2 regions of the Arthrobacter methylotrophus genome follow, and region 1 is predicted to be linked to the other one. Evidence: riboswitches for the same ligand, from Rfam matches in the RefSeq annotation. Region 1 holds a riboswitch; the other holds the start of a gene.
What was found. Region 1 has a riboswitch for thiamine pyrophosphate ahead of ABD884_RS24950 (ECF transporter S component). Riboswitches for the same ligand answer to the same signal wherever they lie in the genome.
Positions count from the first base shown of each region.

Region 2: linked by a shared signal. The riboswitch ahead of thiC (phosphomethylpyrimidine synthase ThiC) and the one ahead of ABD884_RS24950 (ECF transporter S component) in region 1 are both predicted to bind thiamine pyrophosphate.

Region 1 is NZ_BAABED010000001.1:4,848,609-4,856,518, reverse strand. Features, by position in the region: gene ABD884_RS24965 (UDP-N-acetylglucosamine 1-carboxyvinyltransferase) at 32-1,555, opposite strand; gene ABD884_RS24960 (energy-coupling factor transporter transmembrane component T family protein) at 1,754-2,560, opposite strand; gene ABD884_RS24955 (ABC transporter ATP-binding protein) at 2,557-4,143, opposite strand; gene ABD884_RS24950 (ECF transporter S component) at 4,143-4,772, opposite strand; TPP riboswitch at 4,845-4,981, opposite strand; gene ABD884_RS24945 (NUDIX hydrolase) at 5,118-5,900, shown strand; gene ABD884_RS24940 (DUF4235 domain-containing protein) at 5,979-6,239, shown strand; gene mnhG (monovalent cation/H(+) antiporter subunit G) at 6,236-6,715, opposite strand; gene ABD884_RS24930 (MrpF/PhaF family protein) at 6,705-6,983, opposite strand; gene ABD884_RS24925 (Na+/H+ antiporter subunit E) at 6,980-7,546, opposite strand; gene ABD884_RS24920 (Na+/H+ antiporter subunit D) at 7,543-7,910, opposite strand, start outside.
Region 2 is NZ_BAABED010000001.1:1,257,887-1,265,796, reverse strand. Features, by position in the region: gene trmD (tRNA (guanosine(37)-N1)-methyltransferase TrmD) at 1-40, opposite strand, end outside; gene rimM (ribosome maturation factor RimM) at 41-616, opposite strand; gene ABD884_RS06175 (RNA-binding protein) at 746-988, opposite strand; gene rpsP (30S ribosomal protein S16) at 990-1,412, opposite strand; gene ABD884_RS06165 (hypothetical protein) at 1,620-2,063, opposite strand; gene ABD884_RS06160 (VOC family protein) at 2,313-3,185, opposite strand; gene ABD884_RS06155 (amidohydrolase family protein) at 3,264-4,358, opposite strand; TPP riboswitch at 4,457-4,564, shown strand; gene thiC (phosphomethylpyrimidine synthase ThiC) at 4,560-6,389, shown strand; gene ABD884_RS06145 (alpha/beta fold hydrolase) at 6,390-7,136, opposite strand; gene ffh (signal recognition particle protein) at 7,253-7,910, opposite strand, start outside.

The DNA.
Region 1 (7,910 bases):
CGCCGGATGATCGTACAAAATCCTGCGAACGTCAGTCCTGGAAGTACTCGATCTTGGCCCCGACGGTGTTGAGACGCTCTGCAAGGTCCTCGTATCCGCGTTCAATGACGTAGATGTTGCGCAACTCGGACGTGCCCCGCGCCGCCAGCATGGCCAACAACAGGCAGGCTGCGGGACGGAGCGCCGGGGGGCATCCGACTTCCGCGCCACGCCACTTGGTGGGGCCATTGACGTAGATGCGGTGCGGATCGAGGAGTTGAACCTGGGCGCCGAGCTTGTTGAGCTCAGTCAAGTAGATGGCCCGGTTCTCGTAGACCCAGTCGTGGATCATGGTCTGGCCCTCGGCATTGCCGGCGATGACCGCGAAGAACGGTAGGTTGTCGATGTTCAGCCCGGGGAAAGGCATCGGATGGATCTTGTCCTCCGGCGCGCGCAATCGGGATGGCTTGGTGGTGACGTTCACCAGTCTCGTCCGCCCGTTGCGTGCGAAGTACTCGCCCGAGATCTCCAGTTGCTGGCCCATTTGCTCAAGGGTGGCTAGTTCGATCTCCATGAACTCGATGGGGACCCGGCAAATGGTGACTTCGGAGTTGGTCACGATGCCTGCGGTGATCAGGCTCATGGCCTCGATGGGGTCTTCGGACGGGAAGTATTCAATGTCGACGTCGATCGCCGGGCGGCCCGTGATCTTCAGAGTGGTTGTCCCGATGCCGTCAATCACCACGCCGAGTCCTTGCAGGTAGAAGCAGAGGTCCTGCACCATGTAGTTGGGGCTGGCGTTGCGGATCACGGTGGTGCCGCTTCGGTGTGCGGCGGCCATGATGGCGTTCTCCGTCACCGTGTCACCGCGCTCCGTGAGCACGAAGGTGCGATCGTCGCCGTCGGCCGGCGGGGCCTGCACGGAGTAGAAGCCTGATTTGGCCTCCACGGAGAGCCCGAACTGGCGCAAGGCTTGCATGTGCGGTTCCACCGTTCGCGTCCCGAGGTCACAACCGCCGGCGTACGGCAGTTGGTAGGTAGCTGCCTCATCCAGGAGCGGGCCTAGGAGCATGATGACGCTGCGGGTGCGGCGCGCTGCCTCCACGTCCATGGAGGCGAGGTCCAGGGTCTCGGGGCGGCGGATCCGGAGGTCGTTGCCATTGAGCCACGTGCACTCGACGCCGATGGAGGTCAAGACCTCGACGATCCGGTTGACTTCTTCGATCCGGGCCAGCCGGCGCAAGGTGGTGGTGCCGCGGTTGATGAGGCTCGCGCAAAGCAGTGCGACGCCGGCGTTCTTGCTGCTGTTGACATCCACCGATCCTGACAGCGTGCGTCCGCCCTCCACTCGCAGGTGGGTCATCTGCGGTTTGCCGACTTTGACAATGGTGCGGCCGAAGATGGACTCGAGGCGTTCGATCATGCGGAGGCTGAGGTTTTGCTTGCCTTGTTCCATGCGGGCAATGGCACTTTGGCTGGTTCCCAGCTCCGAAGCGAGCTGTCCCTGCGTCCAGCCCTTTTCGCCGCGGGCGTCGCGAAGAAGGAGACCTACATGTTCGGCAGTCGGTTGAGTCATAAGCAATAAATATCACAAATGGTCTATTTATGAGATGTTTTGTGATGAAACACGCCGGTATCGCCCGACGCTAGTCGTTTCGTGCGATATGTAACTCTGGGTCAAGAGGATTCCCCGGCCCAGGTTCCAGAGGCACGGGACCCCAACTAACTCGCAGTTGTTGTCGTTATGGGGCCTCATAACGACAACAAATGCGAGCTAGTTGGGTTGCTTTAGCCAGACGAAGTGCCACGTCCCCGCCAATTGGGCCGCGAGCACTGCTGCGGCTGCGATGACCACCCCACCAGCCAAGACCCAGCCGTCCAGGCGACTGTAGGTGGATTCGCGTGCCCAGGTCCGCCGTCCGCCGCCGAAGCCACGTGCCTCCATGGTCACGGCCAAGCGCGACGCCCGGCGTATCGCCTGGACCAACAGTCCGAAGCTTTGGCCGAGCATCGCCCTGGTCCGTTGCAGTGGGCTTCCCTGCGAGCCGACACCCCGCGCGCGCCGCGCCATGCCGATCGTCTGCCACTCCTCCGCCATGAGCCCCACGAGCCGCAGCGCGGCCAAGGTGCCCAGGACGAAGCGGTGAGGCAGTTTCGCCTTCTGCGCCAAGGCGTCGGCAAGGTCCGTGGGATCGGTGCAGCTCATGAGGAGGATTGCCGGCAAAGCGATCGCCAGGCCGCGGAGCATGAAGCCGAGTCCCAGCTGAAGCGAGCCTTCGCTGATGGACCAGATCCCGACGTCGAGCAGTATCCTGCCGCTGTCAGCCGACAGGATCGCAGTACTCCACCCGCCAAGCGCTGCCGCGATGATCAGGGGCCAGCCGCGCTGCCACAGCAAACGAACGGTGAGACCGGCAAGTGGAAACAGCGCCAGCTCGCCAAGGAGCGCAGTGGAGGCTGATACCAAGTCGATGGACAACGCCAGCACCAGGGTGATCAGGAAGACCGACACGAACTTGGCCAGAGGATTCGCGCGCGTCAGGAGCGCGTTGTTCCCGCGCAGGCTCAGGGTTTCCCTCATGCCGCACCCGCTTCCTGCCGGGCCCCGCCTTGGAGCGCAGGTGCGAGCCTCATTTCGGTCCCGCCGAGCACGGAGCTGAATTCCTGGTCGTGGGTCACGGAAACTACCGAGGTGCCGGCGTCGAGCAGTTCAGACAGGAAAGAGGCGAGCTCGGCCCAGGTGTTGGCGTCCTGTCCGAAGGTTGGTTCGTCGAGCACCAGGACGCGCGGGTGCGCAGCGAGCACGGTGGCTACGGACAGCCGCCTCTTCTCGCCGCCGGAGAGCGTGTATGGATTGGCGTCCACGAGGTGGCTCAGCCGCAGCCGTTCGAGCAGCTCGTCCACGCGATCCTCCCCGTGACCAAGGTGCTTGGGTCCGAACATGAGCTCGTCCAGTACCCTGCCGGTGACGAACTGGTGCTCGGGTTCCTGGAACACGGTCCCGATGCGGGAGATCAATTGCTGGGCCTTCCACCTGAAAGGGTCGTTGCCGGCGCCGGCGCTGAGCTCGACGGCGGCAGTCACCGCACCGGACACGGGCGCCAACAGACCAGCAAGGGTCAAAGCGAAGGTCGACTTTCCCGCGCCGTTGGGGCCCGTGATGGTCAGCGACTGCCCCGCGAACACTTCGGCGTCGAGCCCGGTCTGCACGGGACGTGGTGGGATGGTCTTCAGCCCTCGGCGGTGCGCCCTTTCACGGGAGACAGCGAGCTCCTGGGTGGCGAGCAGCAGCCCACCGCCCCTCGCGTTGGAACGAGGCCGGGTGGCCGGCACGTAACCGGGCACCCAGACGCCCGCAGCAGTGAGCATGTCCCTTGCTCGCACCAGCACGGTATCCGGGTCGCCGTCCAGGAGCACCGCGGGCGTTGAACTACCTTCGGAGGAGCTGCCCGGCTGCAGCACCACGATCCGGTCCACGAGGTCTTTCCACACCGCGACCCGATGCTCCACCACCACCAGGGTGGCGCCGGTCTTGTCCAGGCAGCGGCCCACGGCGTCGCGGACCTCCAGCACGCCGGCGGGGTCCAGGTTGGCGGTCGGCTCGTCCAGGAGGATCAAGCCCGGCCGCATCGCCAGGATGCCAGCCAGCGCAAGGCGCTGTTTCTGCCCGCCGGAAAGGGCCGACGTCGGGTGGTCCAGCGCTAGGCCGCCACTGGCACTGCCGCCTGCACTATTCCGCAGCCCGACGTCGTCGAGCGCTTCATGGACGCGCTTCCAGATCTCCTCCCGCGGCACGCAAAGGTTCTCGGCCCCAAACGCGACGTCGTCGCCCAGCCGGGAAAGCACCACTTGGGTTTCAGGGTCCTGTTGCATGAGTCCGGCACGGCCCCGCTGGGCCCGGGGTGACTGGCCGTCCACCAGCAACGAGCCGGTTTCGTCGGCGTCGTCCCCTTCCTCGCCCAGCACGCCCGCGAGGGCATGCAAGAGCGTCGACTTGCCTGCGCCCGAGGGGCCAAGCAGGAGCACGCGCTCGCCTGGACGGATGTCCAGATCCAGGCCGTGGATGGCCGGTGTGGTGCGGCCGGCGTGCCGCCAGCCCCAGCCTCGCGCGGAAATTGCGGCGGGATGCACCGCAGCGGGGGTACCGGAATCAGGACTGGGCATCAGGAAAAGACAGGCTCCGAGGCGGCCTTACGGGACGCGAACGCGCTCAGGACGCCGGTCTTGGCCAGGCCGCGGGTGGCGATCCAGGACAAGGCTCCGGCAATGACCGCGCCGGAAAGCGTGCAGAACACGATGTACACGAGCTTGTCGCCGATTTCGTAGGCGATGTTCCAGCCCCACGGCAGGAAGGAGTCGTTCAGCCCGCAGAACAGGCCCGCACCGGCACCGGCCAGCAGGGACACCGGCAGGTTGAACTTCTTGTACATGAACGCCAGGAAGATGAGTTCCGCGCCGAGCCCCTGGAGCAGGCCCGAAATCAAGACCGTGGTGCCGTACTGGTTACCCATGATGAGCTCGCTGGTGGCGGCCACTATTTCGCAGAAGATTGCGGCACCGGGCTTGCGGACAATGAGCATGCCCAGGACTGCCGGAATCATCCAACCACCAGCGATCAGACCCCCCAGCGGAGGGTAGCCGGCCGTCACGGGCGTGACAACCAGAGCCATCTGGTCCCATGCCCAGAAAATCACGCCACCGGCGATGGAAATCAGGGCCGCCACGACGATGTCCACGACGCGCCAGTTGAAAGCGGGCTTGGTGAGACCCGGCCTTGAAGAAATACCAGTCATTTTGTCCTCCTGAGGAACAGGAGGGGAAAGTGTTCCCGGCTTACGTTCGGCTTCCGCCGCGCTGGTTCCGGACACTATGAGAACTCGACTCCCTTGCGCCGGTACTAGCCGGATCAGGTTCGAGGGTCTGCGGCTGTCCGCACTCTCAGCGCCCGTCCTCCGTGCCGCATTGCTGCGAGCCCGACGGCGGCGCTCCCCTGTCGTTATCAATCCACCCTTTTGGGCGTGGTTCAGTTTACACCTTGGCGGGGTTCCGAACGGGAAAGTGACGCATTCTGCTGGATCATTCCTTGTCTTGGAGCTGGCAGGCCCGAGGCGGCGCGGTCGGGCGGCGAAACTGGGAGAATGATCCAGCAGAATCATCGCAGCAAGCGGGGCAAAGGAGCGGTCTTGACAGGCATTGGTACAGCGGAAAGCACCACAGTGGCCGAACCGAGGCTTGCCGCCAGCGTGATCCTGGTCCGCGATGCTGCTGGGCGAGGGAGTTCCGAAGGGGCGGCGCGGCCTGCGGGCGCCGCAAACGGCCTGGAGGTATTCGTTCAGCACCGGGTGTCCACCATGGACTTCGCTGCAGGCATGGTGGTCTTCCCCGGCGGACGGGTCGACACCGTGGACAGCACTGGCTGGGACTTCGCGGACGACGTGGTCGAACGGCATGCCGCTGCGTGGCACCTGAGCAGCATCGCCGTCGAGCCCTTGACGGCACGCCACAACGCCGGCAGAGTGCTGGCGGCCGCGCAACGCGAGGTGTTCGAAGAGGCCGGCCTGAAGCTCGATGCAGCCACCCTCCGCCCCTGGGCCAACTGGGTCACCCCGGAAGACCAGCCCAAACGCTTCGACACATACTTCTACCTTGCGTGCCCGGTTTCCGGAGCCGAGCCAAAGCATCAAACCACGGAGGCGTCATCGTCCCTGTGGATGCCGGTCCGCGGAATCCTTGAGGCTGAATCCGCGGGGACACTCAGGCTCATGCCGCCCACTCTGGTGCTGCTGGATGAACTGCTCGCCCTCGGCACCATGGAAGCCGTCTTGGCCGGGGAACGCGAGATCATACCCGTGCGTCCGCAGCCAGGGGCATTGCAGGAGTTCTTCCGGAACAGGCGCCAGCCCCCGTCCCTTGCGCCTTAGCGGGCGTAGCGGCCGTAGCGGGCCTGATGTGGGGTTAGGCTGGGGGCAGACCTGTTCCCCCCCTCAAGGAGTCCCGGAATGAATCTCCTCATCAAGCTACTCGGCACCGGCGTGAGCATCGGCGCGGGCTTTGTCGGCACCAAACTGGTCAATGCCGTGTGGGAAAAGACCACGGGCAACAAGCCTCCGAAAGGCCACGACGACATGGAGACGAGCCTCCGCTCAGCGCTGACGTTCGCCCTGATTTCGGCGACTGTCAATGCCATCATCCAAGTTGTCGCCAGCCGAGGCACCCAGCGTGCCATCTCGCGCTTCTCGAAGACGCAGGACATCGTCTAGGCTGACGGCTGGCCGTTCCGATTGGGACCGCCAGCACCGGCAGCACCGCCCGTGTTCCCGGCGTGGGGCGGTACCGACTCCCCCGCTTCAGCTTTCTCGGCATCCCGCTTGCCGGCCGCCCGCAGCACCACGGCCTCGAGTTCGTCGGTGCTGAGCAGCTCGGGGTGGAGGTGCTTGGTCCGGTAGCCTGCGCGGCCCACCATGTGCGCGGACACAGGCACGGTCAGCAGTTGGAAGATCCAGGCGACCGCCAGGACCGGCCACACCCACCATTCGCGCATTTGCAGCCCGATGGCCGCTAGGACGAGGAAAAGCCCCAACACTTGCGGTTTGGTGGCTGCATGCATCCGGCTCATCAAGTCAGGGAAGCGCAACAGGCCGATTGCCGCCCCCAATGACATCAGCGCACCGAGAATCAGCAGCACGGCGGTGACGGCATCGATCACGGCGTCCACTCCGGTGGCGTTAGGAGTCATTGACCTGTCCTCTCCGGTCGGCCACAAAGCGTGCCACCGTCACCGAACCGACGAAGCCAATCAGCGTGAGTGCGACTAGCAAGACGAGGTTGTTGAGGTGCCTGTTGACGGCCATGTCGATCGCCAGCGCAGCACCCAGAATGGCTAGCAGCACGTCGGAGGCCAGCACACGGTCCAGGAGCGAAGGTCCGACGGCGATCCGGTAGATCGCTCCGGCCGCCGCGAGGCTGAGAATCACCGCTGTCACGGTCAGCACGATGTCTTTCATGAGCCAGTTCCCCTCGTCATAAGCCAGTCTCCGGCCTGAAGTGCGTCCACTTCCGCGCGCGTTCCCATGATCCGGATGAGCGATGCCTCCGTGTCCTGGACTTCCCGGCGCAGCCTTGCAGTGTCTGAATCGTTGCGGACATTGAGGCCGTGGATGTAGAGCGTGGACGTCGAACGGTCCACCTCCACCACCAGGGAACCCGGAATCAACGAAATCACATGTCCCGTTGCGGTGACCATCAGGTCGGAATGGCTCCGCAAGGGAACAGCGACGACGGCGTTGGTCACCGAAGGCCCGCGAAAGACCGCGAGGTACATGACCTGGAAGCTCGCGGCCACGATCTTGCCAAGGAAGACCACGGCGAAAGACATGGCTCGGAGCACGTTGAAGCGTCCGCCGAGTTCCACGGGAGGCAAGTAGAAAATCCTGGCCACCACCACCGCGATCAGCGCACCGAACACCAAGTTGCCCGGGCTGAAGTCACGCCAGAGTGCACCCCAGACGACCACCAGCCACACCAGCAGGGGCAACTCAGTGCGGAATGAAATCCTCTTGCGGCTCATTTGCCACCGCCCTGCACCGACGGTTCAGCGATCCCCGGAACCTTGGCGTTCTGGCCAAGCACCGAATGGATGTAGGCGGACCGGTCCAGCATCTGTTCCGCGGAGTTCCCTGCCAAGTGGAACAGCGGTCCGGCAAAGACGGTCAGCGCCATGCCAAAGACCACTAGTGCGACGGTTGGCCCCACCATGGTCCGCGGGAGCAGGCCGACGGCGGCTGTGTCCGTCAGGGCGGGGGCCGGGTAGTCCGCGTCCTCGGGTTTCCGCCAGAATGCGCGGTTCCAGACACGGGCAACTGCCAGCAGGGTCAAGAGACTGGTGACCACCCCTCCCACCACCAAGGTGATGGCCAACGGCGTGCCAAAGG
Region 2 (7,910 bases), 3.6 Mb from region 1:
CCAGGTATTCGGGAAAGATGCTGACGACGTCGATGCGCATTTAGGCGTCGCCCTTGGTTTCAGCGCCGTCCTCTTCCACTGCAGAAGGTGCATCGTCGCCAGCTGCCTCAGTGTTGAGCTCGAAGAGGCCCGGCGGAGGGGTAAGGAGCACGTAGCCGGCCTCGACGTTGACCTCAGGCACGATTTCTTCGACGAAGGGCACAAGGATTTCCTTGCCGTCGGTGCTTTCGATGACCAGGAGGTCCTGAACGGGCATGGTGTTGAGTGCGGTCACCTTGCCGACGAGCTGCGAACCCACCCGGGCCTCAAGGCCGACGAGCTCGTGCTCGTACCAGCCTTCGTCGTCGTCCTCGTCCAACTCTTCCGTCTCGATGAAGAGCTGCGCGCCGCGGATTTCCTCCGCTTGGTTCCGCGTGGAAATCCCTTCGAAGCCAAGCAGCAGGATGTCTTTGTTCCACCGGGCGCTGCTAACGGTCAAAGGACCGGCCTTTGCAGGCTCCACCACGAATTCAGTCCCGGGGATAAACCGATCCCCTGGCGCGTCGGTGAGCACCTGGACAGTGACTTCGCCGCGGATTCCGTGGGGCTTGCCGATTCTGGCAACCTGGAGCTGCATGGGGATTCCTCTGATTTCTTCGCGGGGCGGACTAAGGGACCAAGGCTGGAGTTTGGCCGTAAAACAATCCGGCCCCTCCACCATAATCTGGTGAAGGGGCCGGATTTAAGACAAGTGTTGCTGAGCGCGTTACCGGCGCCGGTCGGTGTCGACGACGTCGACCCGGACCTGCTCGCCGCCTGCCAATGCCGCAATCACAGTGCGCAGAGCGCGTGCGGTGCGACCTTGGCGACCGATCACCCGTCCGAGGTCGTCCTGGTGAACACGCACCTCGAGGGATTCCCCGCGGCGGTTGTTCTTGGCACTGACCTTGACGTCCTCAGGGCTGTCAACGATCCCACGGACCAAGTGTTCGAGCGCTTCTGCCAGCAACTTACTCAGCCTCGGTGGTCTCTGCTTCAGCGTCAGCGGGAGCTTCAGTTGCTTCCGACTGCTTGGCCTTCTTGGTGATGGCTTCCGGGATGATGACGGAACCCTTCTCCGGTGCAACGAAAGCAGGCTTGGCGACCTTGGTCTTCAGCGTGCCTTCCTGGCCCGGGAGACCCTTGAACTTCTGCCAGTCACCGGTGATCTTGAGGATCGCAGCAACCTGCTCGGTGGGCTGGGCGCCAACGGACAGCCAGTACTGTGCACGCTCGGAGACAACCTCGATGTACGAGGGCTCTTCGGTGGGGTGGTACTTGCCGATTTCTTCAATCGCACGGCCATCGCGCTTGGCGCGGGAGTCCATGACGACGATGCGGTAGTACGGTGCGCGCATCTTGCCGAAGCGCTTAAGGCGAATCTTTACGGCCACTTTTGTGGTCACTCCTGTTTCTGAAACGGGGTTGAGCCCGTCGTTCTGCACCCGTGGGGCGGGCCATACTTGAGGGTTCCAAAGGACAAGATGCACACACGGAGAGAGGGGCCGCGCGGATCGAGTACCTGTCTATTGTGCCAGATGGCAGACAGTATTTCGAACACGCGGCCTGCGCGGCGGGTTTCCAAGGGTTTACTGCGGGGGTTACTGCCCTGCTGACCAGACGTAGAGACCGGCACGCTCAGTCTTTTCGACGTCGCTGGCCAGCGACGCCAACTGGTGGACGTACAGGCGGGACTGTTGGGCGTCAAAGGGCATGTCCTCTTGGGCAGCCCAGCTCTCAGCGACATCGTCGAGGACGCTTCCCTCGCCCTCCGTCTCGTAGCTGAGAAGCTCCGAGAGTGCGCGCACCATCGCTTCGGGGACGCCCAGCAAAGCGTCGCTGGTGACATCCACCAAGGCGAGCTCGTAGTCGGCCCCGGCGGCGTGCACGGCTTTGCCGGCCAGATCGCCTAACTGTTCTACTTCGAAATCACTGATTCCCGGAATCCGCACTGCTGCGCCGGAGGCGTCACCGCCCTTCTCCAGGGCAGTGGCCCTTTTGAGTGCTTCATCGTGGGTGGCAACAAAGATTTCAGCAAAGCCCATGGAAACTACTCTCATTCGTTCGTGCCAACGGAGCTGCGGCGCGGCAACCGAAAATCATGGGCCACGCCGTCAGGCCCCAGTGTAACTTGCGAGGGGTCCCCGGCCGAGCGGAGCGAGGTTGGGGAGCAAGTTGAACGGTAACTTGCGAGGGGTCCCCGGCCGAGCGGAGCGAGGTTGGGGAGCAAGTTGAACGGTAACTTGCGAGGGGTCCCCGGCCGAGCGGAGCGAGGTTGGGGACCCCCGCGGACGCTAGCGAACGGCGACGCGCAGCCGGTTCCGCCACGGGTCCTCGAAGCGCAACTCCTGGCCCGTGTGGTGGGACGCGATGCCGGCGACCTTGAGGCGGTCGGCGAGAGCGCCGACGTCGTCCCCCGACGGGACCTCGATGACGACCTCGCCGAGACCCAGCGTGTCCTTGCGCGGACCGGCACCACGGCTATTCCAGACGTTCATGGCCATGTGGTGGTGGTAGCCGCCTGCGGAGACGAACAATGCTTGCCCATGCCAGCCGGCAGTCTGCTCGAAGCCCAGGGTGTCAACGTAGAAATCATGGGCTGTGGGCACATCGCCCACTTGGAGGTGGACATGTCCGATGCCGGCGCCGGCCTCATGCTGGCCGCTCACCGCGGCCTCACTCAGGTACTGCTGGAGGTAGCGCTGCGGCGGGAGCGGCAGACTGTCCATGACGACGGTACTGCCGTTCCACTCCCAGCCTTCGCGGGGCTTGTCGTAGTAGAGCTCGATGCCGTTGCCTTCAGGGTCGGTGAAGTAGAAGGCCTCGCTGACCAAGTGGTCTGCGCTGCCGACGAAGGCGTGCGGTTCGTATTGCGCCGCGGAGGCAACAGTGGCTGCGAGCGAGGACTGGTCTTCGAACAGCAGTGCGGTGTGGAAGAGGCCGGCTTCTCCACGACCCGGGGTCTGGAGTCCAGACGCCGGGGCAAGGTGCACCAACGGCTTGCCGACCCGCCCGATGTAGAGTCCGCCGTCTTGTTCGGCGACGACCTCGAGCCCTAGGGCCCGCTGGTAGTAATCCCCCATGAGCTTCATGTCCCCCACTTTGAGCATGACAGTGCCCATGGTGAGTTCGGCAGGAAGGAGATCCTGGCTGGATGTAGTGGTCATGTGAAACTCCTGGCTTCTTGTGGCGCCGCCCTTCGGCAACCTCTATATATCTAAATTACTTGAAGCTTCAATTTATTCCTAATGCTCGCCGTTTCCTGAAAAGTGCCCCCTCAGCACGATGCGCTGCGGTTTCAGTACGACGTCGAGGGACACCCGGGGATCCTCTGCGTAAAGCACGACGTCGGCACTGGCACCTTCGCTGATACCGTCCTGGCCAAGCCAGTCGCGGGCGGACCAGCAGGCAGCATCGAGGGCGGCGGCAGGCGGCAAGCCGGCCCGATGCAGCTCCAGGATTTCCTCCCCGATCCGACCGTGCTTGATGACGCTGCCGGCGTCGGTCCCGGCATATATCCGCACTCCGGCCTCGAATGCCTCGGAGACACGCTCATGCCGGCGCTCCCACAACGCGGTCATGTGCGCAGCGTAGCGCGGGAACTTCGCTTCCGCCTGCTTCGCAATGTCCGGAAATGTCGCGATATTAATGAGCGTGGGGACGATCGGCACACCTTGATCCAACAATCTCGGAACATGGCGGGCCAGGAGACCGGTAGCGTGCTCGATGCAGTCGATATCGGCGTCGAGCATGTCATCGATGGTCTCTTCGGCGAAGCAATGGGCCGTGACCCGGGCGCCTTCGTCGTGTGCCGCCGCCACCGCGTCCTTGACCATTGCAGCCGGAAAGGACGGACCCAGGTCTCCGGCGGCGCGATCAATCCAGTCCCCGACGATCTTCACCCAACCGTCTCCAGACCGTGCCTGCTTACGCACGGCCTCCACGAGGCCATCCGGTTCGGCTTCCTCTGCCAGCCCACGGATGTATCGGCGCTGCCTGGCGATGTGCCGGCCAGCGCGGATGATCCGGGGCATATCCGGCCGGTGCTGGAGCCATCGCGTGTCGCTTGCGGATCCGGCGTCGCGGATCAGGAGCGTCCCCGCATTCCGGTCAGCCGTCGCCTGCCGGCGAGCGGTCTCACCGTCCACCGCTCCGCCCGGGCCCAGGCCCACATGGCAGTGGGCATCCACAAGGCCGGGCAACACCCATCCGTCCAGGACCACGTTCGGCACCGCGGCTGGACGGACAAAGGTCAGCCGTCCGTCGATCGACCAGAGGCCGCGCCGCTCATCCTTCGGCCCGGTGAGAACGGCTCCGCTGAACTCGATGATTTCTGCCATGCACCCACTTTAGGCTCCGGTTCATTCTCCTTAGGCTCGGTGGCGGGGGCCGACCCAGTCACATCTGTCCGAGATGCGAGAGGCTGTGGTAGCTTCGTTTACGACCACACGGGGGCCCTGGCAAGGGCTGAGATCGGGCTGACGCGGCCTGCGACCGTTGAACCTGTCCGGGTAATGCCGGCGAAGGAAGTGAGTAATCCTTTGAGCACCAAAGAAACACAGCTGAGCCCTGCCCAAAACGGATCAGTCCAGGAGGTGACACAGTCCCTCAGGTCGCATTCCCTCGCTTTTCTGGAGGATGCCGAAAACGGAATCCGGGTTCCGGTCACGGAAATCGCCCTGGAACCATCCCCCAACGGCGAGGCGAACGCGTCTTTCCACGTGTACCGCACCGCGGGGCCCGGGAGTGATCCTGTGGTCGGCCTTGAGCCGTTCCGTAGCGACTGGATCGAAGCCCGGGCCGACACCGAGGCATACAGCGGCCGCGAACGGAACCTGCTCGACGACGGCAAATCGGCCGTACGCCGCGGCGCCGCCTCCGCCGAGTGGAAGGGAGCACGGCCGGTGCCCCGCCGCGCCGTCGACGGCAAGACCGTCACGCAGATGCACTATGCCAAGCGGGGCATGGTGACGCCGGAAATGCAGTTCGTGGCCCTTCGGGAGAACTGCGATGTTGAACTGGTCCGCAGCGAAGTCGCAGCCGGCCGGGCGATCATTCCCAACAACATCAACCACCCCGAGTCCGAACCGATGATCATCGGCAAGGCGTTCCTGGTGAAGATCAACGCGAACATCGGCAACTCGGCCGTCACCAGTTCGATTGCCGAAGAAGTGGACAAACTGCAGTGGGCCACGCAATGGGGCGCCGACACGGTCATGGACCTGTCCACGGGGGACGATATCCACACAACCCGGGAATGGATCATCCGCAATTCTCCGGTTCCGATCGGCACCGTGCCTATTTATCAGGCGCTTGAGAAGGTCAACGGCGAAGCCAACAAACTCACCTGGGAGATCTTCCGCGACACCGTAATTGAACAGTGCGAGCAGGGCGTCGACTACATGACCATCCACGCGGGTGTGTTGCTTCGATATGTCCCGCTCACCGCCAATCGCGTCACGGGCATCGTCTCCCGCGGCGGATCCATCATGGCCGGCTGGTGCCTGGCGCATCACGAGGAGAACTTCCTCTACACCCATTTCGACGAGCTCTGCGAGATCTTCGCCAAATACGACGTCGCGTTCTCCCTCGGCGACGGGCTGCGCCCGGGAGCCACCGCGGACGCCAACGACGCCGCCCAGTTCGCCGAGCTCGACACCTTGGCCGAGCTGACGCGGCGGGCATGGAAGTACGACGTCCAGGTCATGGTTGAAGGACCGGGCCACATTCCGTTCCACTTGGTCCGGGAGAACGTGGAACGCCAGCAGGAACTGTGCAAGGGAGCCCCCTTCTACACCTTGGGCCCGCTGGTGACAGATGTGGCTCCCGGCTACGATCACATCACCTCCGCTATCGGCGCGACGGAGATCGCCCGCTACGGAACCGCGATGCTCTGCTACGTCACGCCGAAGGAACACCTGGGCCTGCCGAACAAGGACGATGTCAAGACGGGCGTGATCACGTACAAGATCGCCGCCCACGCTGCCGACCTCGCCAAGGGCCACCCGGGCGCCCACGAACGCGACGACGCGCTGTCGAAGGCCCGCTTCGAGTTCCGCTGGCGCGATCAGTTCGCGCTGTCCTTAGACCCCGTCACGGCGGAATCCTTCCACGATGAGACGCTCCCGGCAGAACCGGCCAAGACAGCGCATTTCTGTTCCATGTGCGGGCCGAAATTCTGTTCGATGCGCATCAGCCAGGACATCCGCGACGAATACGGTTCCGCCGATTCCCAAGCAGCCATCGCGGAAATGTACAACGGCATGCGAGAAAAGAGCGAAGAATTCCTGGCATCGGGAGGCAAGGTCTACCTTCCTGAGCTGGAGGTTCCTGCCGGAAAGGGTGAGGCGAAGTCAGGAAGCCTGAACTGATCAGGAAGCTTGGACTGTTCCCGCGCGGCTGACGTCCGCGATGAAGGAGCGGATCATCCGGTCTCCTTCGACTGAATCATGGGGCCGGTGTCCTCCTGCCGCAACGCGGTGGAGGGCACCGGTTTCCTGCAAGTAGCCTGCGATCTCTTCGTACAGCGGCTCCCAACCGCCGGTCAGGACAAGGGTGGGAACTCCGGGGACAATGTGCAGACGTGCTTCCCACGGCGGAGCCTGCAGCCGCAAGCGCCGGGCGGTACGACGGGCCTCCGGGGTGTTCAGGACTGCCGCCTCCGAGGAAAACGCCCTGCGGACGAATTCGCGCTGGTAGTCGTCATCGCTGAGCTCGTGCCGGATCCGGAACAGGGGCTCCATCAGCGATCGGTAGGCCGCGGTGGCGGGCAATTCAGCGGTGAGGGAAAGACACGCCGGTTCCACCAACACGAGGGAACGGACCAGGTCCGGCCGCTCCACTGCTGCCAGCATGGCGGAAATCGCGCCTTGGGAGTGCGCCACGACATGGCCGCCGCGGGAGCCGGGAGCTGACGCCGCCTCCCGCGCACCGAGACACTCCAATACGATGTCCACATCTGCCGCAAAATCGGATTCCAAAGGCTCGGCCTGCGCATCGAAGCCGTGGCGTTTCAGGAAAAGCGCGTCGTACTGCAGCGCCATGCCGTGTTGCTTCGGCCACGCGGCAGCGCCGAATGTGCCTGCTCCATGGACGAACACAACGCGCTGCTTTTGCATCCCCCCAGCCTATGGCACGGGGCTGACAACCCAACTAGCTCGCAGTTGTTGTCGTTCTGAGCCCTCAAACCGACAACAACTGCGAGCTAGTTGGGTGGGGCGGTTACTTGCCTGTGCTACTTGAGAAACTTGTCGAAGCCCTTGGGCAGGTTCAGCTGCGAAGGATCGAAGTCGCCACCGGCCTGGCCGAAAGCCGCGCCAGTGGGAACGGACTTCGCCCGCTTGTTCTCGGCGTCGCGCAATTCCTGGGCCGCCTTGGCGGGGTTGCCTGAACGGGCCTTCTTCTTGGGAGCGCTCTTGGCCGCCTTGCGGGAACCTCCGCCACCGATGCCGGGCATACCCGGCATGCCGCCGCCTTGGGCCAGCTTCTTCATCATCTTCTGCGCCTGCGCGAAGCGCTCCAGGAGGCCGTTGACCTCCGAGACGTGCACACCGGAACCGCGGGCGATGCGGGCCCGACGGGATCCGTTGATAATCTTCGGAGCCACCCGCTCATGCGGGGTCATGGAGCGGACAATCGCCTCCACCCGGTCGATTTCGCGCTCGTCGAACTGCTCCAGCTGCTGGCGGATGTTCTGCGCACCCGGCATCATCATGAGCATCTTCTTCATGGAACCCATGTTGCGGATCTGCTGCATCTGGGCGAGGAAGTCGTCCAGCGTGAAGTCTTCCTGGTCGGCGAACTTCTTCGCCATCCGGGCCGCTTCGTCTTTGTCCCAGTTCTTCTCGGCCTGTTCGATCAGGGTGAGGACATCGCCCATGTCCAGGATGCGG